DNA from 3 places in the Paenibacillus sp. Y301 genome. Region 2 is predicted to be linked to each of the others. Evidence: predicted binding sites of a transcription regulator. Region 2 holds the regulator's gene; each other region holds the start of a gene.
The links. Region 2 encodes Rex, which represses fermentation and respiration genes when NADH is low (regulators of the CRP and FNR family bind a similar motif). Its sites were predicted from a motif close to TTGTGAAATATTTCACAA; they were not measured.
Positions count from the first base shown of each region.

Region 1: AC1D69_RS13815 (AtpZ/AtpI family protein) is a predicted target of Rex. The motif match lies at 3,840-3,857, and genes of this name have one in related genera.
Region 3: AC1D69_RS09930 (hemerythrin domain-containing protein) is a predicted target of Rex. The motif match lies at 7,806-7,823, and genes of this name have one in related genera.

Region 1 covers NZ_JCAIUL010000007.1:100,311-111,092, reverse strand. The annotation lists gene glyA (serine hydroxymethyltransferase) at 223-1,470, shown strand; gene upp (uracil phosphoribosyltransferase) at 1,900-2,535, shown strand; gene wecB (non-hydrolyzing UDP-N-acetylglucosamine 2-epimerase) at 2,556-3,716, shown strand; gene AC1D69_RS13815 (AtpZ/AtpI family protein) at 3,886-4,119, shown strand; gene AC1D69_RS13810 (ATP synthase subunit I) at 4,112-4,489, shown strand; gene atpB (F0F1 ATP synthase subunit A) at 4,521-5,282, shown strand; gene atpE (F0F1 ATP synthase subunit C) at 5,380-5,595, shown strand; gene atpF (F0F1 ATP synthase subunit B) at 5,769-6,257, shown strand; gene AC1D69_RS13790 (F0F1 ATP synthase subunit delta) at 6,254-6,805, shown strand; gene atpA (F0F1 ATP synthase subunit alpha) at 6,817-8,331, shown strand; gene atpG (ATP synthase F1 subunit gamma) at 8,432-9,295, shown strand; gene atpD (F0F1 ATP synthase subunit beta) at 9,401-10,782, shown strand, end outside.
Region 2 covers NZ_JCAIUL010000001.1:521,705-532,486, forward strand. The annotation lists gene AC1D69_RS02605 (tetratricopeptide repeat protein) at 104-733, shown strand; gene dinG (ATP-dependent DNA helicase DinG) at 896-3,754, shown strand; gene AC1D69_RS02615 (redox-sensing transcriptional repressor Rex) at 3,794-4,468, shown strand; gene AC1D69_RS02620 (amidohydrolase) at 4,431-5,744, shown strand; gene AC1D69_RS02625 (cell wall elongation regulator TseB-like domain-containing protein) at 5,780-6,295, shown strand; gene AC1D69_RS02630 (hypothetical protein) at 6,528-7,058, shown strand; gene AC1D69_RS02635 (AAA family ATPase) at 7,051-8,553, shown strand; gene AC1D69_RS02640 (3-hydroxyacyl-CoA dehydrogenase family protein) at 8,690-9,562, shown strand; gene AC1D69_RS02645 (acetate/propionate family kinase) at 9,559-10,764, shown strand.
Region 3 covers NZ_JCAIUL010000004.1:309,121-319,902, reverse strand. The annotation lists gene AC1D69_RS09965 (BaiN/RdsA family NAD(P)/FAD-dependent oxidoreductase) at 117-1,373, shown strand; gene AC1D69_RS09960 (ABC transporter permease) at 1,430-2,695, opposite strand; gene AC1D69_RS09955 (ABC transporter ATP-binding protein) at 2,710-3,438, opposite strand; gene AC1D69_RS09950 (hypothetical protein) at 3,543-3,923, opposite strand; gene AC1D69_RS09945 (MarR family winged helix-turn-helix transcriptional regulator) at 4,186-4,653, shown strand; gene AC1D69_RS09940 (MDR family MFS transporter) at 4,775-6,250, opposite strand; gene AC1D69_RS09935 (YlbF family regulator) at 6,548-6,973, shown strand; gene AC1D69_RS09930 (hemerythrin domain-containing protein) at 7,147-7,683, opposite strand; gene AC1D69_RS09925 (tellurite resistance/C4-dicarboxylate transporter family protein) at 8,043-9,104, shown strand; gene AC1D69_RS09920 (GNAT family N-acetyltransferase) at 9,184-9,753, opposite strand; gene AC1D69_RS09915 (disulfide oxidoreductase) at 9,917-10,387, opposite strand; gene AC1D69_RS09910 (DsbA family protein) at 10,390-10,782, opposite strand, start outside.

The sequences.
Region 1 (10,782 bases), on a different contig from region 2:
AGGGCGGAATTGTCCTGGAGAAGCGAAGCGTTCGCCTACAGGGTTTCCGTAGGAAAACCACTCCGAAAGCATATGCTTGCCCTCTGATTTCAACCGCAATAGGCGGTATATAATCAAGAAATCAGAGGGCAACAGCGATCGGAAGAACAATTCGTCAGCGTAGCGGGGATTCTAGCACAGGTTATGGAATTAGACCAAGAAACCTTTAGGAGGAATATGAAAATGGAACAATTACGCAAGTTTGACCCAGCAGTATTAGAGGCTATGGACTTAGAACTTAAACGCCAACGTAACAACATTGAACTTATCGCTTCGGAGAATATCGTGAGTGAAGCAGTAATGGAAGCAATGGGTTCCGTTTTGACGAATAAATATGCTGAGGGATATCCAGGCAAAAGATATTACGGTGGTTGTGAACGTGTTGATATCGTAGAAGACATCGCTCGTGATCGTGCGAAGGAATTGTTTGGTGCTGAGCATGTTAATGTACAGCCACATTCAGGGGCACAGGCGAATATGGCAGTCTATCTAGCAGCGCTTAAACCTGGAGATACCGTATTAGGAATGAATCTTGCTCATGGTGGACATTTAACACATGGTAGTCCAGTGAATGCTTCCGGTCTATTGTATAACTTTGTTCCTTATGGTGTTCAAGAGGATTCTTTCCTCATTGATTATGATGAAGTGCGTAAGTTGGCATTTAAACATCATCCTCGTTTAATCGTCGCGGGTGCAAGTGCTTATCCACGTACCATTGACTTTGAAGCACTAGCTTCCATTGCTAATGATGTAGGCGCTCTGTTCATGGTAGATATGGCCCATATCGCAGGCTTAGTTGCTGGAGGAGTTCATCCGAGCCCAGTTCCTCACGCGCATTTCGTGACGACGACGACTCACAAAACACTTCGTGGACCACGTGGAGGGATGATTATCTGTAAACAACCGTGGGCACAAGCCATCGATAAAGCAGTATTCCCAGGAACACAAGGTGGGCCATTGATGCATATTATTGCTTCTAAAGCGGTAGCTCTTAAGGAAGCATTGGATCCATCATTTAAGACTTATGCAGAGAACGTTGTGAAGAATGCTAAAGTGTTGGCTGAGACTCTGATCAGTGAAGGTTTGAACATCGTATCAGGGGGTACGGATAATCACTTGATGCTAGTAGATACTCGTAGTGTGAACATTACAGGTAAGTTGGCAGAGAAAGTACTAGATTCAATCGGTATAACTGTCAATAAAAATGCGATTCCATTTGATCCAACGAGCCCATTCGTAACTAGTGGTATTCGTTTGGGTACTCCAGCTGCAACATCACGTGGCATGGATGAGAAGGCGATGGTTGAGATCGGCAAGATCATTGCTCTAACTCTAAAGAATCCAGAAGATGAAGCGATTCTTGCCCAAGCAACTGCACGAGTGACTGAACTTACAGATCAATACCCTTTATATACTGATTTGAAATATTAATAAATGAATAGTTTGAGATAGACTGGGGATAATTCTCCAGTCTTTTTTTGTTAAAGTGCGAATTTTGTCGAAAAAACGAACTTTGCCATTTGATATGAAACTATAGACTGAATTTAACGTAATTAAAGGTAACTTGTTTCTAAAAAAGTAGAAGTAGGAAATTGTACATATTATAGAAAGACATCATTTCGATGTAGAAATTTCCAACTTAATGATGCGTATATCTCAAATTGAATGAAAGACTGCGTTGACTATGTATATAAGTTAGGTAAATATAAGATACTTTTACTGGTTGACCTTTAGATAAATCAAGGTGGGTGCAAATTCTTTTCGTGGAATGCTATAATAGACGAGGTTTGTAAGACGATGCAGAAGCGTTGATAAACATTAATAACAATAACACATATGAATTAACCGGAGGGATTTACCATGGAAAAAGGAAAATTGGTGATCTGTGATCACCCTTTGATTCAACACAAGCTTACTTTCATTCGGGATGTAGAGACTAATACTAAGGACTTCAGAGAACTTGTTGATGAAGTAGCTACTTTAATGGCATATGAAATTACACGAGATATCCCATTGGAGACTGTTACAGTAAAGACACCCGTGTGTACGACAGAAAGCCAAGTCATTTCTGGACGTATGTTAGGACTTGTTCCTATTCTACGAGCTGGTCTAGGTATGCTTGATGGTGTACTGAAACTGCTTCCTGCAGCAAAAGTGGGTCACGTTGGGTTATTCCGCGATCCAGAAACACTTATGCCAGTGGAATATTATACGAAGCTACCTACAGATGTTACAGAACGCGAATTAATTGTTATCGATCCGATGCTTGCAACAGGTGGTTCAGCTATTGCTGCTATTGACGTGCTCAAGAAACGTGGTTGTACTCAGATTAAGATGATGAATCTAATTGCTGCACCAGAAGGTGTTAAGGCGGTTCAGGATGCACATCCAGATGTAGACATCTACGTAGCAGCTTTGGACGAGCGATTAGATGAACATGGGTATATTGTCCCTGGTCTAGGGGATGCAGGAGACCGTTTATACGGAACGAAGTAAGAAAAGAGGGGTATTCATTTATGTCAAAGAAGATAAAAGTGATGACGATCTTCGGAGTTCGACCCGAAGCGATTAAGATGGCTCCGCTCATTCTGGAATTACAGAAACACCCCGATAGAATTGAATCGGTTGTTTGTGTAACAGCACAACACCGTCAAATGTTAGATCAGGTTTTGGAAGTCTTTAATATACACCCAGATTATGATCTAGATATTATGAAGGAGAGCCAGACACTGAACGAAATCTCCATTCGTGTGTTGGCAGGTCTGGAGCCTGTGCTACGGGAAGCTAAGCCTGATATTGTACTCGTTCATGGAGACACATTAACGACTTTCCTTGCTAGTTATGCTTCATTTATGCAACAGATTCAAGTGGGTCATGTCGAGGCTGGTTTAAGAACATGGAATAAGCAATCGCCATTTCCTGAGGAAATGAATCGTCAATTAACAGGGGTTATTGCGGATTTACATTTTTCTCCAACGGACATGTCTGCAAATAATTTGCTTTCTGAAAATAAATCAAAGTCAAGCATTTATATCACAGGAAATACCGTTACAGATGTGTTTCAATATACTATACAGCCTGATTATCATCACCCTGTATTGGATTGGGCCTCAGGTAAACGACTTATTCTGATGACTGCGCACCGTAGAGAATCCCAGGGTGAACCACATCGCAATATCTTCCGTGCTGTTAAGCGGATAGCCGATGAATTCGAGGATGTAGCCATTGTGTATCCAGTTCATCCGAGTCCCGCTGTTAAGGATCCTGCGCATGAGATTCTTGGGAATCACCCACGGATTAAACTTATCGATCCGTTGGATGTTGTAGATTTACAAAATTTTTATCCCCATACCCATTTGATATTAACCGATTCTGGAGGGTTACAGGAAGAAGCGCCGTCCTTTGGTGTACCTGTACTGGTACTTCGCGACACGACAGAGCGTCCTGAAGGAATTCAGGCTGGAACACTAGAATTGGTGGGCACGGACGAGGAGAAGGTGTACGCTCGGACCAAAACGTTATTAACTGATTCTGAAGTATATGATTCCATGAGTAGGGCCGCCAACCCATACGGAGATGGAAAGGCTTCAGAGAGAATTGTCAATGCGATTCTTCACCATTTCGGTTTAGAAAGCGAACGTCCTGAAGAGTTTCACAGAATGTTCACAAATAAGTGAATTGGTGTTATATTTAAACCCATAGAATAGTGTACAGTTAGACTGTACGGTTCTTTGAAATTAGTGAATATACGAGAGATGTTTTCTTGTATTTTCACACTTTAATACAATGAAAACGTTTGATTGACAAACTCTTCAAATATTAAGTAAAATAGGTTGGGATTGAGCTATGGACAACCCACAAAACAATGATAATCCTTGGTATTTAGCTCTTTATATCGGTGGAGCTGGAGGTATTTTTTCTACCTATATTCTCATTGGTTTCTTTACTGCAAGATGGTTAGTCAATGCGTTGGAAGGACCGAGATATTGGATAGCAATAGGAACAATCTCTGGGTTAGTGTTGGGTTCGTTTCATATTGTCATGTTGATCAAAAAGTGGATTGGAGAACAAAATGGATGATATAGCTTCTATAGTGAAGGGTGTCACCAAAGTGTCATTAATCATTATGGCAGGGTTGTTGATGGGTTGGGCGCTTCATCCGGAGACCAGAATTTATACGCTAGGTATGGTTTTGGGCATGACTGGAGGTCTAGTAAGCACTCGTCATCTATCGTCTAAGGTTCGTAATGTTGCACATGCTGTTACAACTCCAGGATCTAGGGCGTATAGCCTAGGGTTTATAAGCCGAATTTGTTTCGCAATTCTAGCTGTGATGTTTTCAGTGAAAGTTGAGCATCTTTCACTTGAACTTACCATAGCTGGACTCTTCGTACCACAGCTTTTGACCATTCCTGTAGGTATATATTTGAGTGTGAAAAAGGTCATTTAATAGATTATGCGAAAGGAGGGAATACATTTCAATGCATGAACATCCGATTATCCATGTAGGGGGACTGAACCTCGATCTATCAGCCATTTTTATGTTGGTTGTGACTATGATTGTTGTATTCGTGTTCGCTAGGCTCTGTGTTCGTAATTTATCGGTAGAGAATCCTTCCAAGCTGCAGAATTTTATGGAATGGGTAGTGGAATTTGTTCAAGGTCTCATTGGAAGTGCAATGGACTTGAAGAAAGGAAAACCTTATTTATCTCTGGGACTTACACTGATTCTATTCATTTTTGTATCGAACTTGTTAGGATTACCTTTTTCTATTATTACAGAAGCGCATGGTCCTGAAGAAATCTTTGGATACGTTATTGAAGCTACAAGAGGTTTAGGAAATGGCGAGCATGCTGAGATTCTTTGGTGGAAATCACCGACCGCGGATATTAACATGACTGCTGGACTTGCAATCGTTATTTTCATCTTAATGAACTATCTTGGACTTAAGAAAAATCGTAAACATTATTTGAAACATTATATTGAACCATTTCCTATTTTCCTACCGTTGAATATTATTGAGAATTTATCTAAACCCATTGCACTTGCAATCCGGTTATTCGCCAATATATTTGCTGGGGAAGTACTGATTACCGTTATCCTGAAGCTTGGTTATATAGGGATTCCGTTTCTCGCGGTATGGCAAGGATTCAGTATCTTTATAGGCGCTTTACAAGCCTTTATATTTACGATCCTGACGATGGTATATATTGCTCAAACAACGATTCACGAAGAACATTAACTACCTTCAGCGAACAGATTCAGAAATGATTGGATTCTTTACGCAGAAGATATTATATTTACTAAATAATAAGAGATTTTAAGGAGGATATTTTATAATGGAATTTTTAGCAGCAGCTATCGCAGTTGGTTTAGGGGCACTTGGTGCAGGTCTTGGTAATGGTATGATCGTAAGTAAGACAGTTGAATCTATTGCTCGTCAACCAGAAGCACGTAACGCACTTCAAACAACAATGTTTATCGGTGTTGGTATCGTCGAAGTTATTCCGTTGGCAGCTACTGTTATCGCGTTCTTGATCATGTTCACGAATTAAAATTTGGTTGGCGGGGAGGGCCAATGCCATCCGCGCCTTCATTTTGTTCAAAATATTCAGAGATATAGACTTTACTCTTAAATCTCTTTATTTATCATAGGTAAACGTAGATCAATCTTATGCGTTTATGCTGGACGATTCGCACTTCGTGCTAACGGAAAGGAGTGACTTCATTGGATATTCATGTGGAGACTATTATCATATCTATTCTCTCATTTATCATTCTATATTGGGCGCTAAATAGATATGCATTTGACAAGTTATTTAACATTATGGAGCAACGCCGCGTACTCGTTCTAAAACAATTAGAAGATGCGAAACAGACTCGTGAACAAGCAACTCAATATGTTGAAGATCAGAAGGTTGCGTTGGAAGATGCTCGTAGAGAAGCTTATGATATCGTAGAACGTTCTAAACAAACAAGTAGTAAACAAGCTGAACAGATTCTTGAAGAAGCTAGCAATGCTGTAGTACGTCTTAAGTCTGAGGCTGTACGCGATATTGAAAGTGAAAAGAACAAGGCTGTGGAAGCATTACGAAGTGAAATAGGTACAGCTTCTGTACAAATTGCATCCAAATTACTTCAGAAAGAAGTAAGTGTGGATGGTACACAAGAACAACTCGTAGACCAATACCTCAAAGAGGTAGGGGGTAAATCATGAGCCGAGATACGGTAGTCGCCAAACGGTACGCTAAAGCACTGTTTGAAGTTGCCTCACAGGATAATGTAACGCTTGAAGTTGAACAACAACTGCAGGCTGTCGTTGAAGCTATTCAATCTAATGATGATATTGAAAGATTCTTAACGACACCGAACATATCCGATGCAGACAAATTGAATGCATTCAATAGAGCACTTCAAGGCAAGCTGTCACAGTCTGTGATGAATACTGTGGAACTACTTGTGAAACGGCGGAGAACGGATATCCTCCCCGATCTTCTAGACAGCTACATCAAATTGAAAGGCGAGAGCCTAGGTATGGCCGATGCCCTAGTGTATTCAACATATCCTCTTGATGACAGTGAAATAGAAGCGGTAGCCACAGAGTTTGGCCAAGTTGCTCACAAAACGATTCGTGTAAATAACCTTGTCGATAAGAGTCTACTTGGAGGATTAAAGGTCGTTATAGGTGATACGTTGTATGACGGTAGTATTTCCGGAAAGCTTGCGCGTCTTGAAAAATCATTTAATGACAAGCACAGTAGATAGGGGTGAAAACATTGAGTATCAAACCTGAAGAAATTAGCACGCTTATTAAAAGTCAAATAGAACAATATAAATCCGATATAGAAGTCGCTGAAGTTGGTACTGTCATTCAAGTAAGTGATGGTATTGCTCGCGTCCATGGACTTGAGAACGCTATGTCCGGTGAGCTTTTGGAATTCTCCAACGGTGTTGTCGGATTGGTACTCAACCTTGAAGAAAGCAACGTAGGTGTTGTTATTCTAGGTCGTTACACAGAGATTAAAGAAGGTGACCAGGTTAAACGTACAGGTCAGATCATGCAGGTTCCCGTTGGGGAAGCAATGCTTGGACGTGTCGTGAATGCACTTGGAGAACCTGTTGATGGAAGAGGTCCAATCGAAGCGACTGAATTCCGTCCAGTTGAGAACAATGCACCAGGTGTTATTGATCGTAAATCAGTACATGAACCAATGCAAACGGGGATCAAAGCCATTGATGCAATGGTACCGATCGGACGTGGACAACGTGAGTTGATCATTGGTGACCGTCAAACTGGTAAAACAGCTATTGCTATTGATACTATTATTAACCAAAAGGGTAATGGCGTGAAATGTATCTATGTCGCTATCGGTCAGAAACAATCTACCGTTGCACAAGTAGTAGAAACACTTCGTCGTCATGGCGCTTTGGAATATACCATTATTGTTACTGCACCTGCTTCTGATCCATCACCACTATTGTACATTGCACCATATGCAGGTTGTGCTATGGGTGAATACTTCATGTATAAAGGTGAGCATGCGCTTATCATTTATGATGACTTAACGAAACAGGCATCAGCATATCGTGAACTTTCCTTGCTACTTCGTCGTCCGCCAGGTCGTGAAGCTTATCCAGGGGATGTATTCTATCTTCACTCCCGTTTGTTGGAACGTGCAGCTAAATTGAGCGATGCTCTAGGTGGAGGATCTTTAACGGCATTACCGTTTATTGAGACACAAGCTTCTGACGTATCTGCTTATATCCCAACAAATGTTATCTCAATTACAGATGGACAGATTTTCTTGGAATCTGAATTGTTCTATTCCGGTCAACGTCCGGCAATCAATGTTGGTATTTCCGTATCACGCGTAGGGGGTTCAGCACAGATCAAAGCGATGAAAAAAGTCGCAGGTGGTTTGAAGCTTGACCTTGCACAATACCGTGAACTTCAAGCATTCTCCCAATTCGGTTCTGATCTAGACAAATCAACATTAGCACGTCTAAATCGTGGAGCAAGATTGATGGAGATCCTTAAGCAAGGCGTAAACCAACCACTGAAGGTAGAACAACAAGTTATAAGCTTGTATACCGCAGTTAAGGGTTATTTAGATGATATTCCTGTTATTGATGTTCGTCGTTTCGAAAAAGAATTCATTACATTTGTAGAAAGTAACCATGCAGAGATTCTTCAATCTATTCGTGATACGAAGGACTTGGTTGCTGACAATGAGAATGCTTTGAAGGACGTTATTGCGATATTCAAAAGAGGATTTTCAGTATCGGCGTAGATCATAGACCGGGCCGTGAGGCTCGGTATCACTTTTTATAAATGAAGAAATGCTTACGATGCTAGTTTTGACTTCGTCAAAACTTTGGGGTGGTGAAAATATGGCAAGAGGATTACGTGAAATTAAACGTCAGATAAAGAGTGTACAGAGTACCAAACAAATCACTAAAGCAATGGAAATGGTAGCTGCTTCTAAGTTGAGAAGAGCACAGGAGAAGGCTGCAGCAGCCCGTCCTTACTCAGATAAGCTCAAAGAGGTAGTGTTCAGCATCGCTTCTGCTACGACTGACATCACGCATCCGATGTTTGAGAAGCGTCCAGTGAAGAAAACAGGTTATTTGGTAATAACTTCAGATCGTGGTCTTGCTGGTGGATATAATACGAATATTCTGAAGAAGGTAATGGTTACTATTGCTGAACGTCATCAGTCTAAAGACGAATACGAGATTTTCGTAATTGGTCGAAAAGGCCGTGATTATTTCCGCCGTAGAGAGCTTCCTGTAACGGAAGATTTAACAGACCTATCTGACACTCCTTCGTTTGCAGATATCAAATCCATCGCTTATACAGCAGTTCAACGTTTTGAATTGGGACATATTGATGAATTGCATATTTGTTATAACCGTTTTGTGAATGCTTTGACGCAAATACCTGAAGTGGAACAGTTGTTACCAATGGTAACTGACGGTATGGATTCTGGTGTCACAGCGGCTTATGAATATGAGCCTTCTGCTAGTGCTGTATTAGAAGTGCTTTTGCCGAAGTATGCAGAAACATTAATATTCTCAGCAATGTTGGATGGAAAAGCGAGTGAATTAGGTTCCAAGATGACGGCAATGGGTAGCGCAACTAAGAATGCTACGAAGATGATCGGGGAGCTTCAGTTGACATTTAACCGTGCTCGTCAAGCAGCAATTACGCAAGAAATTTCTGAAATTGTGGCTGGAGCAGATTCCCAAGCCTAAGATTCATGAAGGATATGAATTCGCACTAAAGCCATGTAAATATGGTTGTAATGATATAAAACCTAAGACTGTGGCTGAAGCAAACTTGTAGGAGGGAAACAAAAGATGAATAAAGGACGCGTAGTCAGCATTATGGGTGCGGTTGTCGACATCGAATTTCAAAGAGGTCAACTTCCAGCAATATACAATGCGATTAAAATTCAGGCTGTCTTACCAACTGGTAGACCAATTGACCTGACTCTGGAAGTTTCTAATCATTTAGGCGATAACATGGTGCGTTGTATTGCTATGTCAAGTACGGATGGTTTGGTTCGCGGGATGGAAGTTACGGATTTAGGTGCAGCTATTAATGTACCTGTTGGTCCAGCAACACTAGGCCGTGTATTTAATGTATTAGGAGAACCAATTGACCAAGTTGGAGAAGTTGTCTCTGAATTTAAGAGACCTATCCACCGCGAAGCTCCAAGCTATGATGAACTGGCTACACAAGCAGAAATGCTTGAAACAGGGATTAAAGTTATCGATCTTCTAGCTCCATACCAAAAAGGTGGTAAAATCGGTCTTTTCGGTGGTGCAGGTGTTGGTAAAACCGTAGCTATTCAAGAGTTGATTAACAATATCGCACAAGAGCACGGTGGTATTTCCGTATTTGCGGGTGTTGGTGAACGTACGCGTGAAGGTAATGACTTGTATCATGAAATGACAGATTCAGGTGTTATTAAGAAAACAGCCATGGTGTTCGGACAAATGAACGAGCCTCCAGGTGCGCGTCTTCGTGTAGCACTTACTGGACTTACAATGGCGGAATATTTCCGCGATGAAGAAGGTAAGGACGTTCTATTGTTTATTGATAACATATTCCGTTTCACACAAGCTGGTTCGGAAGTATCCGCATTGCTTGGTCGTATGCCATCAGCGGTTGGTTACCAACCAACATTGGCAACAGAAATGGGTCAATTACAAGAGCGTATTACTTCTACCAAGAAGGGTTCAGTTACATCTATTCAAGCTATCTACGTACCTGCCGATGACTATACGGATCCGGCTCCAGCTACGACATTTGCTCACTTGGATGCAACAACGAACTTGGAACGTAAAATTTCTGAAATGGGGATTTACCCAGCGGTAGATCCGTTAGCATCCAGTTCACGCATTCTAGCTCCAGAAATCGTAGGTGAGGAACACTACAACGTGGCACAAGGTGTTAAACAAATCTTGGCTCGTTATAATGAACTTCAAGATATTATTGCGATTCTTGGTATGGACGAGTTGAGTGAAGATGATAAATTAACGGTTTCTCGTGCGCGTAGAATTCAACGTTTCTTATCTCAACCATTCCACGTAGCTGAACAATTTAATGGATTCCCAGGAAAATATGTTCCAGTTAAAGATACAATTCGCAGCTTTAAAGAGATTCTAGAAGGTAAGCATGACAACCTTCCAGAGGCAGCATTCTTGTTCGTTGGATCCATTGAAGAGGCTGTTGA
Region 2 (10,782 bases):
ATTATGTAATGTATGGGATGGCGCATGAAAAGGACCACTTCAACAAAAAATGAAAGCAGGAAGACGCACTGATTTCATTATGGTTAAGGGTGGGATGCAGGCCATGTTTCAACATGTATTCGCTGAAATGAACCACATGTTAGGGGAAATTGTCAAGCATTACCCAACCGCGCAAGAGTCCCAAAAGCAGCTATTGATTCAAAGATGGAATATGCTTAAGGCCATGAGCGATGGGATAATTGAGGAGTGGTTAGCCTTTGAAGACAAAATGAGTACGTTCCGAGAACATACGGTGCTTCCACCTGTATTTCCTTTAGGGGACACCCCTGAGATGGGAATGGATTCTTTTGTTAGAGGACAGGGTTATTATAAGTTACTGATGTATCGTCAATCTATACAGCAATTTTCTCAGATCGTCTACGATTATCCAGACAGTTTACTTGCTCGGATGTATATTGCGATGGCTCACCTTCATTTGGAGGAAACGACAGAAGCTTTAGAACATTTCCAATGGATTCTTCCACTGGCGGAGCATAAGAAGTTGAAAGCTATGATCTACAATGCATTAGGCTGTATTCAAGCTAAACTTGCGGATACGGGGAAAGCCCAGGAATATTTCACATTAGCCTTACAAAATGATCCGAGCTTACCTGATCCACTTATTAATCTGCAAGTTTGCAATCAAAATCGCGGTCAACTCCAGTATGGAAGTCAGCTCATTTCATTAATTTAGTATTGACTCAAATTAAGGCGATGCCCGTACTTGCGAAAGCGACGGAGTATCGCCTTTTCTTCCGTCCTTTAAAAATGATGGCTTAGCTGGGTCTACTTGATGAATAAATTCTGATCTTCTGTTATGCTGTTAGAGAGACTGGATTGAAGGGAATATTTAAACATGAAATTTGCCGTACTGGACTTTGAAACAACAGGCAACCAGTCCGCCGATGAAATTATTCAAGTTGGACTTGCCATAATCGAAGAAGATCAATCGATATCCCGTGTTTACGGGTCTTATGTTAATCCAGGGATTCCAATCCCGCCATTTATTTCTAATTTAACAGGTATAACCAATAGTGATGTTGAGAACGCTCCTTCTTTAGAAGAGATGATGATGGAGTTAGTTCCCATGCTTGATGATGTGGTATTAGTCGGGCATAATGTTTCGTTTGATTTTAATTTTTTGCAAAATGCACTTGATCGATGTGGTTATTTACCATACAACGGTCGTATACTGGACACGATAGATTTCCTGAAAATCTGTTTCCCATCGTTAACCACTTACCAATTAGGTCTGGTATCTACACAATTTGGTATTCAGCACGATCGACCCCATCAGGCCGACAGTGATGCATTAGCAACAGCGCATGTATTATTGAAATGTCTGGATGAATTGATTAGTTTACCATTGATTACACTTCAAAGGTTGAGTGAGTTATTTGGTGATGAGGATAGTGATTTAGCTTGGTATTTCGATGGTCTATGTCGTGAGAAGGAAAGTGAACCCGCACAGGACCTTGAGAGTCATACCTTTTACCGACAATTGGCTCTAGCCGTAGAAGATTGGATCGATATCTCAACACCGCGTAATGATGCAGATGATAATCCTCTGAAATCCATGGATTTCCCGCGATTCCTTGAGAATATTGAAGAACGGCTTCGAGAAATTATGCCACAATATGAGCCGCGTGAATCACAGAGCATGATGTTTGGTGAAGTGATGAATGCACTTGCGAATGATAAGCATCTTCTAATTGAAGCAGGGACGGGCACTGGGAAATCGTTAGGATACTTAATTCCTGCCATTTATCAGAGTGTGAAAAATGAGCAGAAAGTCATGGTAAGTACACACACCATTAACCTTCAGGAACAATTAAGGGAACGAGATATTCCATTACTGACTCAGGTCGTTCCCTTTCCATTTAAAGCGGCTATTTTCAAAGGGAGACAGCATTATTTGTGTTTGAGAAAATTTGAACATAAAATAAACAAGAGAGACTTCGCTAATCCTAAAGAAGATGTAATCTTAGCCGCACAGATGATTGTATGGTTAGCACAGACGGAGAACGGTGATGATGAAGAACTGAATCTTGGAGGGCGTGGCGGAGATTTCTGGGAAACCGTCTCTAGTGACTCTGATTCATGTCTTGGCCGTGCCTGCCCTTGGTTCCGTAAATGTTATTATCATCGTGCTAAGCATGAAGCGGGAATTGCTGATGTGGTTATTACGAACCACTCTAAGTTATTTACGGATGTTAAAGCTGGACATCAATTATTACCTGCTTATGAGCACTTAGTTATTGATGAAGCACATCATTTAGAAGACGTGGCAGGTAAGCATTTAGGTCTTCATATGAAATATTTCACCGTCGTCCATACACTTACAAGACTGTATAAAGATAATCGTAATGGACAATTTCCAGCGTTAATTCAACAACTTCGTTCTTCACATGATGAAAAGGCTTCGGATTGGATAACTTCAATCGATATATTGAGTGGCGAATTAATTGAAGTGAAGGAGCACTGGGACCGACTGAATGATATGTTGTTTGCTCTTCTTCCCGAGCGAAGTGATGCAGCACCTGGTGAGACTGGACAATTCGTGCTTCGATTGCAACCTACAAAGAAACCAAAGGATTGGGAACTCTTGTCTGCAATTGAGAATCAAATATACGTAACGCTTGGAGAGGTCATTCGTAAATCGGAGAGAATGTTGAACGACATTAAAGAACTAGACGATTTCAACTCAGATAGTCTGATAACGGACATAAGCGGTCTGATTAAGGATTTATCGAGTGAACGCGAAGATCTTCACATGTTCATGGCGCTTAACGATTTAGGCAATGTTTACTGGATGGAGGCTAATGGACATTTTCGTAGCAAATCTCTACAATTGTATGCCGTGCCTGTCGATGTAAGCAAGCAGTTGAAGGAAGTGTTCTTCGATAAAAAGAAGAGTATTATTCTAACTTCAGCAACGTTATCTATCGAGAAATCCTTTCAGTATATGATTGAAAATCTAGGCTTACAAGAAGCATCAGATCAAGGTCGACTTGTAACAGTTCAGCTACCTTCGCCTTTTCGATATCGTGATCAGGCATTGCTCGTGATTCCACGTGACTTTCCAAGTGTTAAGGGAAGTGTAGGAGATGCTCTTTTTGTAGAGACGCTGGTGAAGTCGTTAGCTGACACAGCTATAGCTACGCATGGACGTATGTTAGTGTTATTCACATCCTATCGCATGCTTCGTCAAGTTTATGAACCATTACGTAATGAACTGTCCTCAAGTGATATAACGATACTCGGCCAAGGTGTTGATACTGGAAGTCGAAGCAAGTTGATTCGTCGTTTTCAAGACAGTAGTGCATCGGTACTGTTAGGAACAAGTAGCTTCTGGGAAGGTGTCGATATTCCCGGTGAAGCACTGACTTGTTTGGCCATTGTTCGACTACCATTTCAGCCACCGAACCATCCTTTGGTTGAAGCAAAGAGTGAACTTCTTAAGCAACAAAAGAAAAATCCATTCATGAAACTGTCGGTTCCGCAAGCGGTCATTCGGTTCAAACAAGGATTTGGTCGGTTAGTGCGTACTGCGAATGATAGGGGGATTGTAATCGTATATGATACGCGAGTAATCGAATCATATTACGGCAAACATTTCCTGTATTCATTACCTGGTCCTAAGATGGAGCATATGCCGACCAATCAAATGGTTCCACGGATTTCAGAGTGGTTAAGTGAAAGGGATCCTTCTTGAAGAAGGATCCTAAAGAGTTAATAATTAGGGGGAGCAAGAATGAAATCTGAAAAAATTTCAGAAGCTGTTGTACGCAGATTACCTGTATATCTGCGTTATCTTTCAGATCTTCAGAGACGTGAAGTAGCCACTGTCTCTTCACAGGAGTTAGGTCAAAAACTCGATTTGAATCCTGCACAAATTCGTAAAGATCTCGCTTATTTTGGAGACTTCGGACGTAAAGGTATAGGATATGACGTGGCCTATTTGATTGAGAAGATTGGTCATATCCTGAATCTCGATCAACAAATCAATGTGGTTCTAATAGGTGCAGGTAATCTTGGTCATGCTTTATCCAATTACAATGCTTATCTAAAGGAAAATTTAAAGATTATCGCTGTTTTTGATTCGTATGCTCCCAAGGTAGGTTCCGTTATTAATACGTTAAAGGTCCAACCTATGGAGGATCTAGTGGATACCATTAAGCAACAAAATATAAGAATAGGTATTATTACGGTTCCAGAAACAGAAGCACAGCATGTTGCAGATAAGTTAATAGAAGCTGGGATTAAGGCGATTTTGAATTTTGCACCTGTTGTGTTGAAAGCTCCAGCGGATGTTCGTATTCATGCAGCTGATTTCACAACGGATATGCTTAGTCTTGCTTATTATTTGGATAATGGAAAGGAAGAATCACATGACAGTGAACAATCAAACACAGAAATGGATCATTAAGAATGGTACGTTTGCTGTTCTGAATAATGAACAATCCGTTGTAAAGGGCTATATGCTTATTGAAGATGACCTTATAACGTATATTGGCGAGGACAAACCAGCTGATTCTGATCATATCCCCGTCGTTGATGGTACGCATCTTCTATTTTTACCTGGACTTGTGAATACACACGGGCATGCGGCGATGTCATTACTAAGAGGTTATGGTGATGATTTAGCTCTCCAAGTGTGGTTGCAGGAAAAAATGTGGCCAATGGAGGAGAAGTTTACCTCAAAAGATGTTTATTGGGGATCATCGCTCTCTGTATTGGAAATGTTAAAAGGTGGAACAACTACTTTTCTAGACATGTATGATCATATGGATCAAGTCGCTAAAGTAGTGCAAGAATCGGGTATTCGTGCGGTACTAACAAGAGGTGTTATTGGGTTCTGTTCAGAAGAAATGCAACAACATAAACTTCAAGAAGCGATTGCCTTTGCAAAAGATTGGAACGGTCAAGCAGAAGGACGTATTACTACGATGATGTCCCCGCACGCGCCTTACACATGTCCTCCATCCTTTTTTGAGAAGTTTGTACAGGCAGCGCATGATCTAGATCTTCCGATGCATACACACATGTCTGAGACGCTGAGTGAAGTGGCACAGAATGTGACTGATTATGGTCTTAGACCTGTTCAACATTTAGAGAAACTCGGCATGTTCACACGTCCATCTCTTGTCGCTCATGGTGTACATTTGACAGATGAAGAAATTGACATATTAGCTGCCCATCAAGTGGGCGTGTCACATAACCCAGGAAGCAACTTGAAGTTAGCAAGTGGTATTGCACGGGTCACAGATCTATTGAAGGCAGGCGTAACTGTATCCTTAGGAACAGATGGTCCAGCGAGCAATAACAATTTAGATATGTTTGAAGAAATGCGTCTAGCAGCGCTTATTCACAAAGGTATTTCAGGAGATCCAACAGCAATTCCTGCTGCTGAAGCACTTCGAATGGGTACTAGTTATGGAGCCAAATCTCTATTTCTAGAAAACATAGGTAGATTGGCACCAGGTATGAAAGCAGACTTTATCGCATTAAATACCGATCAGGCTCATTTCCTACCACATACAGACTTCATCTCACATTCCATTTACTCTGCAAGTAGTAAAGATGTAGAGCATGTGTGGGTTAACGGCAAACAAGTTGTAAAGAATGGGGCTTGTCTTACTATGGATGAAGAGCGGATTCATCGTGAAGCTCAGTCATCTTTTGAAGGCTTATTAAACCGCTAAGATGATAGGCTATTCCTGATGAAAGGAAGTTCAGGTTGAAGAAGAACAAGAAGAGATGGATTTTACTAGGAATTGCAATCTGTGTGGTTGTATTGTTTGGACTCTATCGTTATTACATATATGTTATGAAGGACCAATGGAGCCAGGAAGACATCGCTATTACAGCAGCAAAGAAACAAACCGAATTAGTGAAAGTCACAAAAACGGACAAATCGGTGTGGGATAATGTAGTCTGGGTCATCGAAGGTAAAAATAAGGATGATCAAGCTCTTATCGTGTGGGTTCCATTCACAGATGAGTACAACGTAGACGAAACATCTGGGTCTGTGCATAGCGAATTTATAAAGGATGGATTATCTGAAAGACAGATTACTGCTATTATTCAGAGTGATCTTCCAAACATTGATGAGATTCGTTTACAGCTCGGGTTGTTTCATGGGACCCCTGTGTGGCAACTCTTTTACAAAGAGAAAGATCATTACTACTATCGATTCTATAGATTCAGTGATGGAACACAATTAGGAGAACAATATACATTACCCAATCGATAAAAATGACGATTCACCAAATAAAAGCTGACGAAATTATTCTATAAAGAATGATTCTTTCGTCAGTTTTTTTTGAATATTCACATAGAATTTTAAATATATCCATAATTTTTCGACGAAATAGTATATTCAATGTGATATACTAATTTGTGTACTAGTGGTATACGTAATTGTATATCAATTCAATTAAATCATAAGTAATTAGACATCAATGGATATTGAAGGAGGCTGTTATATGAAGTTAAGAGTAATGCCAATTGCATTGACAGTTGTTATCGCAAGTTCGCTTTTGTTTGGCGGATGGTTTGTTCATAAACAAGTTACTCTTCAGAGTCCTCTACAAAAAATAGTGACAGATTATGACGGAGTGAATAATGCTCAATTAGATATTACCCGCGATGAGGTCGTAGTGAAACTAGATATTAAACCAGGAACTCGGTTACCAGGATTAGTTCATGAATTAATGACTGAAGGCAAATCTATCGTTGGTAAACGGTCACTTCAATTGGATGTTGTTGATCACTCGACGGAAACCATCGATGATTTCTGGGATCAGGCTATGTTCCCAGTGGCAGAGGCGATGGAGAATAAACGTTATACAGAGATTGTAGATAAATTGAAGGAAATGGAAAAAAGTTCGCCCGTGAAAGTGACAACTGAAATGGATGATACGAATGTATATATTAATTTAACTGAGGGAGAAGCAAGTAAATTCATCATTTTACCTCGTGATCCAGCAGTTCTGGGGGTGTGGAGTAATGCCTAAATTGTTGAAAGAAATAGTGATAGGTTTCGTACCCGTACTTCTTGTTTTTCTTGTATTTATCGGAGTGAATATTATTCCAATACTACTCGCAGTAGGAATTGTGGCAGGAGTTCTATTGTTGTCTAATGTTAAGGGTGGACTTGCTGTAGGTGCTGCAGGTGATCGTAAGCGTAAGAAAAAAGGACCAGATAAGCTCACTTTTAATGAAATTGGAGGTCAGGAACATCCCAAAGAGGAATTGATGGAAGCCCTCAACTTTCTTATTAGACATGAAGAAATTCAGAAATTTGGGATTCGTCCTCTGAAGGGAATTCTACTTACGGGACCTCCGGGAACAGGTAAGACCTTGCTTGCAAAAGCGGCTAGTCATTATACAGACTCCGTGTTTGTTGCAGCAGCAGGAAGTGAGTTTGTCGAAATGTATGTTGGTGTGGGTGCTGGAAGAATTCGTGATTTATTCCGTGATGCACGTAATCGTGCAACCAAGGAGAATAAGACCAGTGCCGTAATATTTATTGATGAGATCGATGTTATAGGAGGTAAGCGTGAGGGTGGACAACAGCGCGAGTATGACCAGACACTTAATCAATTATTAACAGAAATGGATGGCATATATAATTCCGACACTCCAAGAATACTTCTTATCGCAGCTACCAATCGTAAGGAAATGTTGGATAGTGCTCTTCTTCGTCCAGGTCGATTCGATCGGCATATACAAGTGGACCTGCCGGATAAGAAAGGGCGTAAACATATATTGGAAATTCATGCAAAGAACAAGCCTATACATGCAGAAGCTAGTATGGATAAAATTGCTGAAGAATCTTATGGATTCTCTGGTGCTCAACTTGAGAGTGTTATGAATGAAGCTGCGATTTATATGATGAGAGAGAGTAAAGTTGAGATCGAACAACGTCATATGTCGATGGCTATTGATAAAGTTATGATGGGTGAGAAAACGGATCGAGAGTCGACTCAGGAAGAGAAAAAGAGAGTCGCTATTCATGAATTAGGACATGCGATCATGGCTGAAATCGTTCGTCCAGGAAGCGTTAGTCAAGTGGCACTTAGTCCACGTGGTCAAGCTCTTGGATATGTTCGTCATAATCCACAAGAAGAACAATACCTCTATACCAAGACATTTTTAGAAGAGCAAATTATGATTGCCCTTGGTGGAGCTGCTTCGGAAGAAATGTACTATGGAGGTCGAAGCACAGGATCTAGTAATGACTTTGAGCAGGCCCTAAATATTGTACAAACAATGATGAAGTCTGGACTCACATCTTTAGGCATTATAAGTATGGAAATGGTAACGAAAGCTGAGTTAATGAAGGAGAATAATGCCATTTTAGAACAGCTTATGGAACGTACAAAAAGTACACTGGAACAGCATCGCAATATCTTTGATCAATCCCTAAATATCTTACTTTTAGAGGAAAATCTTTCCGGCGAGCAATTTCGATGTCTATTTCGTGAAACTTCACTTTTACCAGCATAAATTATGATGCTGGTTATTTTTTTTTACTTTTGTTCCGTGCTAAGATATTATTATATGTTGGAGTGAGAATAATGTATTTTTCTAATGAAGGGTACAATATTGATTATCAGACACAGAAAGGGAGTTGGCATACCGTATGTTATTTAAGAAAATTGGTGTCATCGGCGGTGGCACGATGGGACAAGGAATCGCTGAAATGCTTGCTGCAAAGGGCATTGATGTATTATTAGTTGAGAAATCTGAAGAAAAATTAGATTATTCTTATAATATGATTGAATTGAATCTCGACAAACAGCTTGAAAAATGGGGGATCACACAAGCGGAGAAGAAGCTTATTCTTAGCAGAATCGAGAAAGTGGTTCATTTCGCTGAGCTAGGTACCTGTGATATGGTCATTGAGACTATTTCTGAAGATATTGAAGCAAAAAAACAAGTATTCGCTCAATTGGATCAAGTATGTCCTAATAATATAATTCTTGCCAGTAACACATCAACACTAAGTTTAACGGAACTTGCAAGTTCTACGATATATCCTGAACGTGTCATTGGAATGCATTTCATTCACCCGGTTGGAAAAGTAGATCTAGTTGAAATCATCCGTGGATTGAAAACCTCAGATATCACATTCTTGGAAACGAAGAAATTTGTAGAAGAAGTGGTGGATAAAAAGGGTATCATGATTTATGAATCTCCTGGATTCGTAACGTCACGATTAATCTGTTTGCTAATTAACGAAGCACTTCATACCCTTCAAGAAGGCGTTGCTTCTGCTGAAGATATCGATGATGCGATGCGTATTGGATATCAATTCCAGAATGGTCCTTTAGAAATGGCAGACCGTTTCGGACTTGATTCTGTACTTGCAGCTCTTGAAAGAATGTTCCGTGAATTTGGTGAATTGAAATATCGTCCTTCCACCATCCTTAAGAAGATGGTTCGTGCAGGGCATCTAGGTGTTAAAACAGGCGAAGGATTCTTCAAGTATGACAAGGATGGTGACCGGGTATGAAAGTATTAGTAATTAACTCAGGAAGTTCTTCTTTGAAATATCAATTGTATGATATGACAAACGAATCTGTACTGGCTAAAGGTCTTGTAGAACGAATTGGAATGGATTCCTCCATTCTGACTCATAAACCTACTGGAGGTCAGGAAATAACGGAAGTTAAAGAGATTTTGGAACATAATACGGCTATTCGTAAAGTATTATCTATGTTAACCGATCCAGAACATGGCGTAATTAAGTCCATCGATGAGATTCAAGCTGTTGGTCATCGCGTGGTTCATGGAGGCGAATCCTTTAAAGCATCTGCCCTTGTTGATGGCCCTGCGAAATCGGAGATTCGTCGTTTGTTCGACCTAGCACCACTTCACAATCCAGCAGCAATGATGGGGATTAATGCAGCAGAAATTAATATGCCAGGTATCCCTCAAGTTGTTGCATTCGATACTGCTTTCCATCAAGCTATGCCTGAGAAGGCATATTTGTATGCTATTCCTAAAGTTTTTTACAATAAGTACAAAGTTCGTCGCTATGGTGCGCACGGAACATCGCATGAATATGTTAGTCAGGTTGCAGCTGAATTCTTGGGTCAGCCTATAGAGGATTTGAAGATTATTACTTGTCATATCGGTAACGGAGGAAGTTTAACTGCCGTTGCAGGTGGTAAATCAATCGATACTTCAATGGGTATGACACCTCTAGAAGGTTTGATGATGGGAACACGCAGTGGTGACCTTGATCCTGCGATTGTACCATTTGTTATGAATAAGGAAGATTTGACTGTGAATGAAGTGAACTCCATGCTTAATAAGCATAGTGGACTTCTAGCGATATCTGGAATAAGCAGTGACATGAGAGAAATTACAGACGGTATGGCAGAAGGCGATCCGAATTGCACACTGGCATTTGAAATGTATGAATACCGTTTGCGTAAATATATTGGTTCTTATGCTGCAGCTATGAATGGTGTCGATGTGATCGTATTTACAGCTGGTATTGGTGAGAACTCTATTGTTGTTCGTGAGAAAGTATGCGAGAATTTAACTTACCTTGGCGTGGAGGTTGATGATGCACTGAATGCTATTCGTTCTGGTGAACCACGATTGATCTCGACAAATAATTCCAAAGTAAAAGTGATGGTTATTCCAACCAATGAAGAATTGGTTATTGCGCGTGATACGTATCGCATTGTTAACGAAATAGAATAGCTTTCTGTTTTAGGATCA
Region 3 (10,782 bases), on a different contig from region 2:
TTATATATCTTACTAGAGTTGTTGTAACCTATATCTATTTGGTATGATCCATAATAGACAAGAATGGAATGATTGTTCAACTAAGATCAGGGTTACATGCTAAAGGAGATTATGTAATGAAATATGATGTAATTGTTGTAGGTGGAGGCCCATCTGGACTCATGGCCTGTGTAGCGGCTGGTAGTAAAGGTGCTTCCGTTCTACTTATAGATAAAGGAGATAAACTTGGCCGTAAGCTAGGAATATCCGGTGGAGGACGTTGCAATGTGACGAATGCCAAGGAGACTGAAGATTTAATTGCCCATATCCCAGGAAATGGTCGCTTTCTCTATAGCGCGTTTGGGCATTTTAACAACCGTGATATTATGGCTTTCTTTGAAGGTCTGGGTATTGCGCTGAAAGAAGAAGATCATGGAAGAATGTTTCCTGTCACCGATAAAGCATCTAGTGTGGTCAACACGTTATTGAGCAAAGTACGCGAATTGGGAGTCAAGATCATGACGCATAGTCCGATTGCGGAGGTTCTTTACGAGAATGGGCAGACAGCGGGCGTGAGGTTAATCTCGGGAGAGCGGATAAAGTCTTCTAGCGTTATCGTTGCAACAGGTGGTAAATCAGTACCACAGACTGGCTCTACGGGAGATGGATATGCGTGGGCAGAGGCAGCTGGACATACCATTACAGAATTATATCCTACGGAGGTTCCTATTGTTTCGAATGAACGTTGGATACACAGTCGTGAGCTACAAGGACTTTCTCTTCGAAGTGTGGAACTATCGGTGTGGAATCCCAAAGGGAAGAACGTAATTCACCATCGTGGTGACTTTATATTCACTCATTTCGGAATATCAGGTCCAATTGCGTTACGCTGTAGCCAATTTATTCGCCAAGTACAAAAGAAGTTCAACGTCAAGGAAGTAGAAATGTCTGTGGATCTCTTCCCAGACTACTCCCCGACAGAACTCGATGCGCTTCTTAAGGAACGTCTAGAATCTGAGCCTAAGAAGGCCATTAAGAATGTATTAAAGGGCCCCATCCCTGAACGGATGATCCCTCTTCTCTTATCCAAGGCAGAATTAGACGGAGATATCACGTATGCTCATTTACAAAAAAATCAGTGGCAAGCTTTCTTAGCTACTCTAAAAAAGTTTAGCTTCTATGTTGTCGGGACCAAATCACTTGATGAAGCTTTCGTTACTGGTGGAGGTGTCCATCTGAAAGAGGTAAATCCCAAAACGATGGAATCAAAGTTGATGCCTGGATTATTTTTTTGCGGAGAGATTCTAGATATTCATGGCTACACTGGGGGATATAACATCACCGCCGCGTTCTCTACAGGTTATACTGCAGGAATGCACGCAGCAGACAACTAATTAATTAAGAAGTAGCGCAGTTATAAAGGCAGTACGCCTTTTACTGCGCTATTTATTTAGGATCTAGATCTAGATAAGGTCAACAGCGCCAAAATGTAACTAGTAAACCCATACAAGGTAAACACTAACGGGACCACAAGTAGCCAGCCCCAACCCATACCCAACCAAGATAAAGAAAAGGTCAACGATATAACCACTGTAAAAGGTAGAAGCAGCGTTCGAATGGCTATCGTACGTGCTTGTGCCGTCAGATCTAGCGACCATGGAAGGAGTGCAATCCATTCATCATTGACAAAACGTACCCAATATAGATAATGCCAATAGGTAAATAATATATATGTAGCCAACAGCAGTATACATTTGATTATGATAGGTGGCCAAATCATAGCTAGTACACATACACCGGTAAATTGTACATATAGCTTCAGATCTTGTGGGTTGCGAAATGAGGCTTTTACAGCCGCACCTGCCAAGCGTCTTTCCGCTGAGCGTGAACGGTACAGATATGGTGAGTTTCTGAAAAGCCATGTTTTGGTCCGCGTTGCACGAGGTTTATCGATCGCTTGACTTAACATCAGGCCAGTTAGCCTTACGCGCAGTTTACTATCCTCTTGTACATCATTCATGAACGTACCCTGCATCTTCAATCGGACGCTAATGAACAGAAAGACAATACACAACAATACGAAAGAGATGAGGAGCAATTTCTGCGGCTCCTCCATCCATATGAAAGTAACCTGTGCGTATAAAGAACAGAGAACTCCAATCGTAGGAATTAGAAAGAGTTGCCGTCTCCATCCTACGTAATTCACACTTATCATATGGCGACTCCAAGCAACGATCCAACTCGCGGTTATTGAAAAAATCAAGTAACTTAACGCTTCAACAGCATTTAAGTCTAACCGTTGTACTAGGAATGGCAATAAAATAACAAATACTACAGTACTCGTGATTATAATCATCGTCATACTATATATTGCGCCGCGAAGCATGATTCCGGACATAAAACGATGGGCCCTCCGAATGAACAGTACATCACCCTCTTGCACGAAGAGAAGTATACTCGCTCTGTACATCAAAAGTACCATGAGAGATGGAAATATCGACCCTGGCAGAGCTTCACTCCAGCTTGGTAGCCCCTCCACCCATAAACCATAATACAATCGACCAGATAATAAGACCCCTGGAATTAGAACATAGAGCCATACAGACCAATCCGAAATGGATCGAAAAACAGTCATCTGGTTTCGAGCATGTTCCTTCAACCGACGCCAAAATAGATTGCTGGGTCCTGTAAATTGATAGGTTCCTCTCGACTTCATCCTATTCCCTTCCATTACATCAACCTATCGAAACACTCAAATAACGATGCTTCTGCTGGTTGCTCTGCAATTCTCCGAATATCCCCCAACGTCCCTTGTGCAACTACTTTACCTTCCGAGATCATGATAAATGCATCGCATATTTTCTCTGCCGTATCTAGTACATGCGTGGACATCAATACGCCTGCACCTCGACGGCGCTCCTCCTCCAATAACCCCAGGAAATCTATCGTTGCACGAGGATCCAGTCCGATAAAAGGCTCATCTACAATATATATATCAGGGCATGCTAGAAACCCAATCATCAACATCATCTTTTGTTTCATTCCTTTAGAGAAGCCTGCAGGCAATAGATTCCTCGACTGAGTCATACCGAAACGCGTAAGTAGTTCCTCTGCATGGTGGACAAAAGTTTCATACTCTATTTCATAGGCCGCTGCAGCAAGATCCAAGTGTTCCCATAATGTTAAGTCCTCATAAAATATAGGTTGCTCTGGAATATATGCATATTTACCCGTACCGCCTCCAATAGACACCTCTGCTTGCACATGCTTCAGAAGCCCGAGAATTGATTTGATTGTAGTACTCTTACCCGCTCCATTCGGTCCAATAAGTCCTAATAATTCACCTTGCTTTACCTGAAAGGAGATATTTGAAATACAAGATTCACCCTCGTCGTATCCTGCCCGCTTAATACTAACCTCTAGCACTGTATTCAGTCCCGGTTCGCTAAACATATCCATACATATCTCCCCCACAATCTTTCCCCTCTTATATAGAAGAAACTTTTGTACACCCCTTCAACATTGCTTAACGTTTCGAAGTAACGAAAAGCTTCAATATATTATTAAGAGGCCATCTCTGTTAACCCTTTCGATTGGGCAATGTCGGTATCCTTCTTTTCTATCCAGAATCTAACGAACAGTACACCTAGTCCCAATATGAACATCAAAGAACCGGAGACAATGAAGGCTGCGCCATAAGCCGTTACTAATGCGCCACCTACTATAGGACCACCAATCATCATAGGAATAGCCACGCAAAGCGAGAAAATAGTGATCTCCCACGGAGTTGCATTCCATTTAAAACCCACCAAAGTGAAGATTGCTAGGATATGTAACCAATCTCCTAAATTAGAAATAATCTGTGCAGTAATCAGTACTACAAATGAGCGATTGCCTAGTAAGGGCATTCTAGTGGTCATATTAACACGATTGGATTGATTCAATTCTTCCACTCCTCTAAGGTATAAATCTATATCTATACGATAAGGGATGTGGTCTTGCTCACCATCGGTCTACAGGATGAAATAAGACTTATACGCAAGAATGATCTTATGTGAGACTGTAGAGCGATAATTGCTTTATTTTTAAATATTAAAAAGTGTTGTGATTGTGACAAATCACATGTCCATCATGATAACACTTCGCTTAGTATATAAATATAGTCATCAAATTAAGCCATTTATGAATGTAAAGGCGGTGAGAAGCTTGATTCAAATTCAAGAAGTAGATACTCAAATCTCTCTACACTTGTACCGTGTGTTTGCCAAATCGTTCAAGAGTGTGAATGAGCATGCCGTAATGGGAAGTAAGATCGAAGGCTTCAACCCAACAGCGTTTGCTGTGATGGAAGTTCTCTATTATAAAGGAGCACAACCCATTCAGCAGATTGGCGCTAAGTTGTTACTACAGAGTGGAAATGTCACCTATGTTATAGATAAATTGGAGGAGCGTGGTTACCTCCGTCGCAAGCCTTGCCCTACGGACCGTCGTGTTATTTTTGCCGAGCTGACTGCTGAAGGCGAGCAGCTTATGAACGATTTGTATCCCAAATTCTCAGAACGAATTCATCGAGCACTCAGTGGACTAAATGCCGAAGAGAAATGCCAAATGATCTTACTGCTCAAGAAAATGGGAATTCAAGCGGAGAGACTTTCTCCTTCTATGCGGAAATAGCAAATACGTAAAGAGGTTCCAACTTATACAGTAAAACAAGAATAGATCGACTTTCTTATATTTGAACAAAAGAACCTGAGGGAAAACTTCCCTCAGGTTCTTCGTTATGTTACTACATAAGTTATGATTGTTCTGGAGTCAACGACTCTCCTTCTTCGGAAGGAACTTTATTTCTAAACCTAGTCACTACCAACATGCTGATGATTGCAACGATGGCCATAACGATAAAGAGCGAATGCAAACTTCCCTCCATCACGCTGCGCATACTGAGCCACACAGACTCTGATATGCCCTGATTACCTTCAGGCGTGAGTAACTTATTAATATCTGATTGGTCCAGGTTCTCTGCACCCGGTGTATCTTGTATTAAGTTTGCCATTCTCAAATTGATCCATGAACCAAAAGCAGCTACACCCACTGTCTGCCCAAGCGAACGAATAAACGTGTTGAGCGCTGTAGAGGAACCTCTCAGATGATAACCCACAGAAGACTGTGCAATAAGTGTGAATACCGTGGAAGTAAATCCGAATCCCACTCCATAGATAAATGTAAGACTCAACAAGATCACACTCTGTGTCTCTCCAGTCATGAATGCCATGCCTAGAGCACCGATCACGATACCTAACATGCCAATCACAGTTGTCTTACGCGAGCCTGCTGTAATTAACATTTTCCCACCAATAATAGACCCTATAATCCAACCGATGGACATAGGAGCCATGGCTAGACCCGAGAAGGTGGCATTCTTGCCCAAGACACCCTGAATCCACAGAGGAGTATACGTTGTAAGTCCAATTAAGAGCGCGCCAATGAGCAAATTTGCAATAGACGATACGGCAATATCGCGAATTCGAAAGAGCTTCAGTGAGAGCATTGGCTCCTCTGCTTTGTTCTCTACAATAAAGAACAGAATTAAAAAAATAACTGCAATCACCATACATCCAATTAATAATGGTGAATTCCATGCGAAGTATTGCCCTCCTGTAGCTAGTGAGAACAATAATGCCGTAACACCAATCGTAAATGTAACCGCACCTGCAATATCAACCTTAGCTTTGCGACTTACATTATGTTTGGGAAGATACCGTAGTATAAGGAGGATCGATAAAATACCGAATGGCACATTAAATCCAAATATCCAGCGCCAGCTCCAATAATCAACAAGATAACCTCCGATTAATGGCCCAACTAAGGAAGAAATACCCCAAATCGAGCTAACTAACGCTTGAGCCTTAGCACGTTGTTCAATAGGATAGATATCACCAATAATCGTAAAGGATACCGGAACAATTGCCCCTGCGCCAATCCCCTGAATTGCACGAAAGATGATGAGTTGCTCCATACTCTGGGAGAATCCACACAGCAACGATCCAATGACGAAGATTAGCGATCCGGCTATAAATACCGGTTTGCGACCATAGATATCGCTAATTTTTCCAAAAATAGGCGTGGTGACTGCCATCGTTAGAAGGTAGGCGGTAAATATCCAGCTCATCAGTTGCATCCCACCAAAATGACTTACTATGGCCGGACCCGCAGGTCCAGTAACCGTGCCCTCAATTGCTGATAAGAAGGTGGATAGTAGAATACCCGCCATAATGAAATTTCTTTGTTTACCTTGTATTGAATTCACAACATTTAATTCCTTTCTACTGTTCAATGAAAGATATGCCTCTAGTATTTTACAGTAAATCTAACATGAATGCATCGACTATTTGTTGAAATCCTAACGACTAAAATGCGAAGGGGTTCCAGATCCCTAAGATGTATCCACTTCTGAATCAGAGCGTCCCACTCATCCACCCCAAAAATACTCCATTTGTGAGAGCAGTCACATGGGTGTCGTACAACTCGTTGTAGAGTAAATGAGGAAGATAATAAGGGGGGCAAGTCCATGATCGTTAAAATGAATACAAATGCAGTCTTGGAGAAAATGGCGGAGCTTTGCTCAGCGTTACTGCAACAAGACGAATATAAGGAATTGCGACAAATGATCGACCAATTCACAGAAGACGAGAGCGCGATTGAGCAATATGAGCGATTCTTGGAGAACCATCGTACCCTTCAGCAAAAGGATGCTCAAGGATTAGTACGAACAGAGGCGGAGATCAACGACTACGAACAGGAGGAACGTGCCTTATACAATAATGATGTCATACGTAGATTTCTATATGCACAGAAAGAATTCAACCAACTTCACAATTCAATTAGCAAGTATTTCACTACAGCCATTGAACTCAACAAAATACCAGAGACTAGTGAAATGCAAGCAGGTGGTTGCGGTTGTGGGGGAAGCTGCGGTTGTGGCGGAGAACACTAACTGCATAGCAAACAAGTAGAAACGGGTGCCGTTCTTTTTAAGAATGGCACCCCTTTTGGTGGAAATATAGGGGATAGAGTATTAAGTGAAACCTTTACTCGCTTATAATATAAAGAAAACGGTAGCCCCAAGCTTATGGGACTACCGTTTGCGCTTTAATTCCTCACCTTCTGTTACACAGAAGTATTCATCACGCGCGGAAACAAAACATTATTCTCTAAATGTATATGTTGAAACAGATCCAACTCTAACTCCTGCAGTCTTTGGTAAGTCAATTTATGGGTGGCCGATGCTTCTTCGGGCAGTGTATAATCCCCGGTTATTTCCCGAATTTGTTTAAGGATGGACTCACACGATTCATGCTCATCTTCAAGCTTCTCGATCATACGTCTGCATTTCTGAAATATGAGACCCGATTGTTCTTGCTCAAATCTCTTAATCGCTGGGAACATATCCAGTTCTTCCTTCGGCAGATGACTCATCAGTTCCTTATGCATCTCTGTGAATAACATGCGAACCTTGGTCAGTTCCTGATGACGCGTTCCATCGACATTCTCAATTTCATACAGATATTGTTCGATCTCAGGTAGCGTTCTGTACAAATAACCATGATGCACATTCACGATATGATCAATTAATTCGCTGAATGAACTTTCCATAAAATCAATCTCTCGTGACACTGTTGAAGAAGTTATAGCGATATGCTTCATATTTATACGTACCTCCTGTACTGTACCGATTTCCGAATTCCATCTGACTTTTCCGTCGGCAATCGCCGCCCAACGTCAATCCTTACTTCGGTAATCAATTTATCATGCATTTCCGCTAATGATTGTGATACCAATCACGATCTTAATGCTCTGATCAACAGATTAATAATAATCACAGAGTTATGCAACAAATGTGTAGAATTCGAATAGGACCGATCCAATTTGTACAATTTAACCCTGTGACTGTCCTCACTAAGACGCACTAACCTCTACTCTATAATTAAAAAGAAAGAATTTAATTAGCAGCGCTAATGCGCAGTAAAGTCAAAATCGAAAAATAATAAATTGGAGTTGGTCGAATGGTTAGCTTCATCCAACAAAAAGCAGCCAATCTATTTCCGGGCTATTTCTCAGTGATTATGGCTACAGGAGCTTTGTCTATCGCAACATTTCTACTCGGAATGACCCCGATTTCCAAGGGTTTGTTGTATTTCAATATCGTGGCCTACGCAACATTATGGTTATTAACACTCATTCGTATATTCTTATACTTTCCCAGAATAAAGGAGGATTTGACCAGCCACATTGCTGGTCCCGGATTCTTCACGATCATTGCTGGGTCCTGTGTCTTAGGATGTCAACTTATTATCGTCAATAATAATTATTCCGTCGCCTTTTTTTTATGGTTTCTAGGTATTTCATTATGGGTATTGATCATGTACACATTTTTCTTTGCGGTCACCATTCGAAAGAATAAACCTACTTTAGCAGAGGGGATTAACGGGGCTTGGTTAATTGCAGCAGTCTCAACACAATCCATATCTGTATTAGGTACCTTGCTCTCTCCCTATGCAGTAAATGAAAGAGAAATCATCTTATTCTTTACGCTATGTATGTACTTGCTGGGATGTATGCTGTATCTGAACATCATTGCACTCATCTTTTACAGATTCACTTTTGTGGAACTGAAATTCGCTGCGCTTACTCCTCCTTATTGGATCAATATGGGTGCTGTTGCGATTACTACGTTGGCTGGCTCTACTTTAATCCTTCATTCACAGCATTCGCCTCTCCTCATACTGATTACGCCATTTTTAAAAGGATTTACTTTATTCTTTTGGGTTACAGGAACATGGTGGATTCCTTTGCTATTTATCCTTATGATCTGGCGTCATCTATATCACCGCTATCCATTAACCTATGACCCTCAATTTTGGGGGATGGCATTTCCACTTGCCATGTATACTACGAGCACTTATCAGTTATCGAAAGCCTTAGAAGTTTCCTTTCTTCTAGCTATCCCCCGATTCATGGTGTTTATCGCAATGGCTGCATGGTTACTTGTCTTTAGTGGACTTATACATCATTTATATCTTAGTTTGAAACAGCACTATAGCTCATCGCTTGAGCCTCCAACATAATCATAACCGCAAGAAGAGGATCGAGTTGAATCATCCACAACAACCATGAATGTACGGAAGTAATCGTCGCGACGTCCCCTTATTTATGCTTATGTAGCCACTCGCTATACAGTAATGAATAAATGTAGACATCTTGAAATCCTTCTTCCGTATGTCGATAATCCCGAAGGCGTCCCTCCCGCTGGAAACATTGAGATAAGAAAAGTTGACTTGCCCGTTCATTTCTAGGATCTACTAAAGCCTCTATACGATGGAGCCCCATCACTTCAAATCCAAATTCTAATAACAAACCTATAGCTTCACGCATGTACCCATGTCCCCAGTAAAGGCTAGACAGCTCACACCCGATTTCCCCACGAAATGCCCCTTCCAGTTGCCACATATTGAAGCCACAACTTCCCATCCATTCACCGCTTGCTTTGTTCACAATGCCCCATCTCAACCCATCTTCTGTCTTCGACAAGACGTTCAGAAATTGAATCATCTCCACCGCGCTAGATACATTCTCAAGTTCGGGAATCCCTGAGTATTCACGAACCTCATCTCTCGACCAACATTCAAACAACAATAAGGCATCCTCAACTTCCATCCTGCGAAGCAGAATTCGTTCACTTTCAAGCTTCGGAATGTTCCCGTCGCATATGTACATGTTACACAACTCCCTGTTTTTCCTTGAATATCAACACTCTACCACTAGAATGACCTTTTTCAAACCGAAATATATATATCCCTTCATATGAGAACAAAAAAAGGATAGAGAATCGGGATGTACCCCGAAACCTCTATCCATCTTTCACATCTCTCGTATCTGCTTACATCTCTTCTTGAATATGTTCTTCTTCTAGATCGATCTCTTCATCCTCTTCCTTGACTCTACCGACCAATAGCAACGTAATGATCATCACGAAAGCAATAAGTGCAAGTAAGGGAATCGTAATGAATCCGAACCAATCTAGATAATCTACATTACAAGGTATTCCCACAGAACATGGTGCAACCTTGGCAAATGAAGGAACCATCTGCTCCAAGTAATGATATATCGATATACATCCACCAAGGATACTCAAAGGAAGTACGTAGGAGATGATGTTTCGATCATCTTTATAACTAGCTATCCCCAATAGAATCACCTGAGGGTACATAAATATTCTCTGGAACCAGCAAAGTCTACAAGGCTCAAATAACATGACTTCACTTAAATATAAGCTACCACACGTTGCAACAATAGATACAACCCAAGCTAAATATAGGGAATACGTTCTGAAGAACCCTTTACTTTTCATGGTTATTTCTCCTCTTGCCCCGCACTTTGTACTGTTATTTCCTCATTGATTGCCTTTGCAAGGTCATCATAGTTATAGCCATTCGGATTAGGTATAAATTGCTTACCATTAATAAAGAACGAAGGTGTACTACGCACGTTATTATCATCCGCAATATTCTGGTGCTCGTCTACTTCCTTCTGATACGTCTTCTTCTTAATATCTTCAGCTAACTTATCATAGTCAACAGCAATCTTCTCTTGGCGAGCGAGTTCCACAAGATATTCTGGTGTAGCCCACTCTGTATTCTCATCCTTCTGGTTATCATACAGAGCATGATAATACTTCCAGAACTCTTCATTATTCTGATGGTATACCGACTGTGCTGCCAATGCAGCTGTGTTGGAATCCTTATC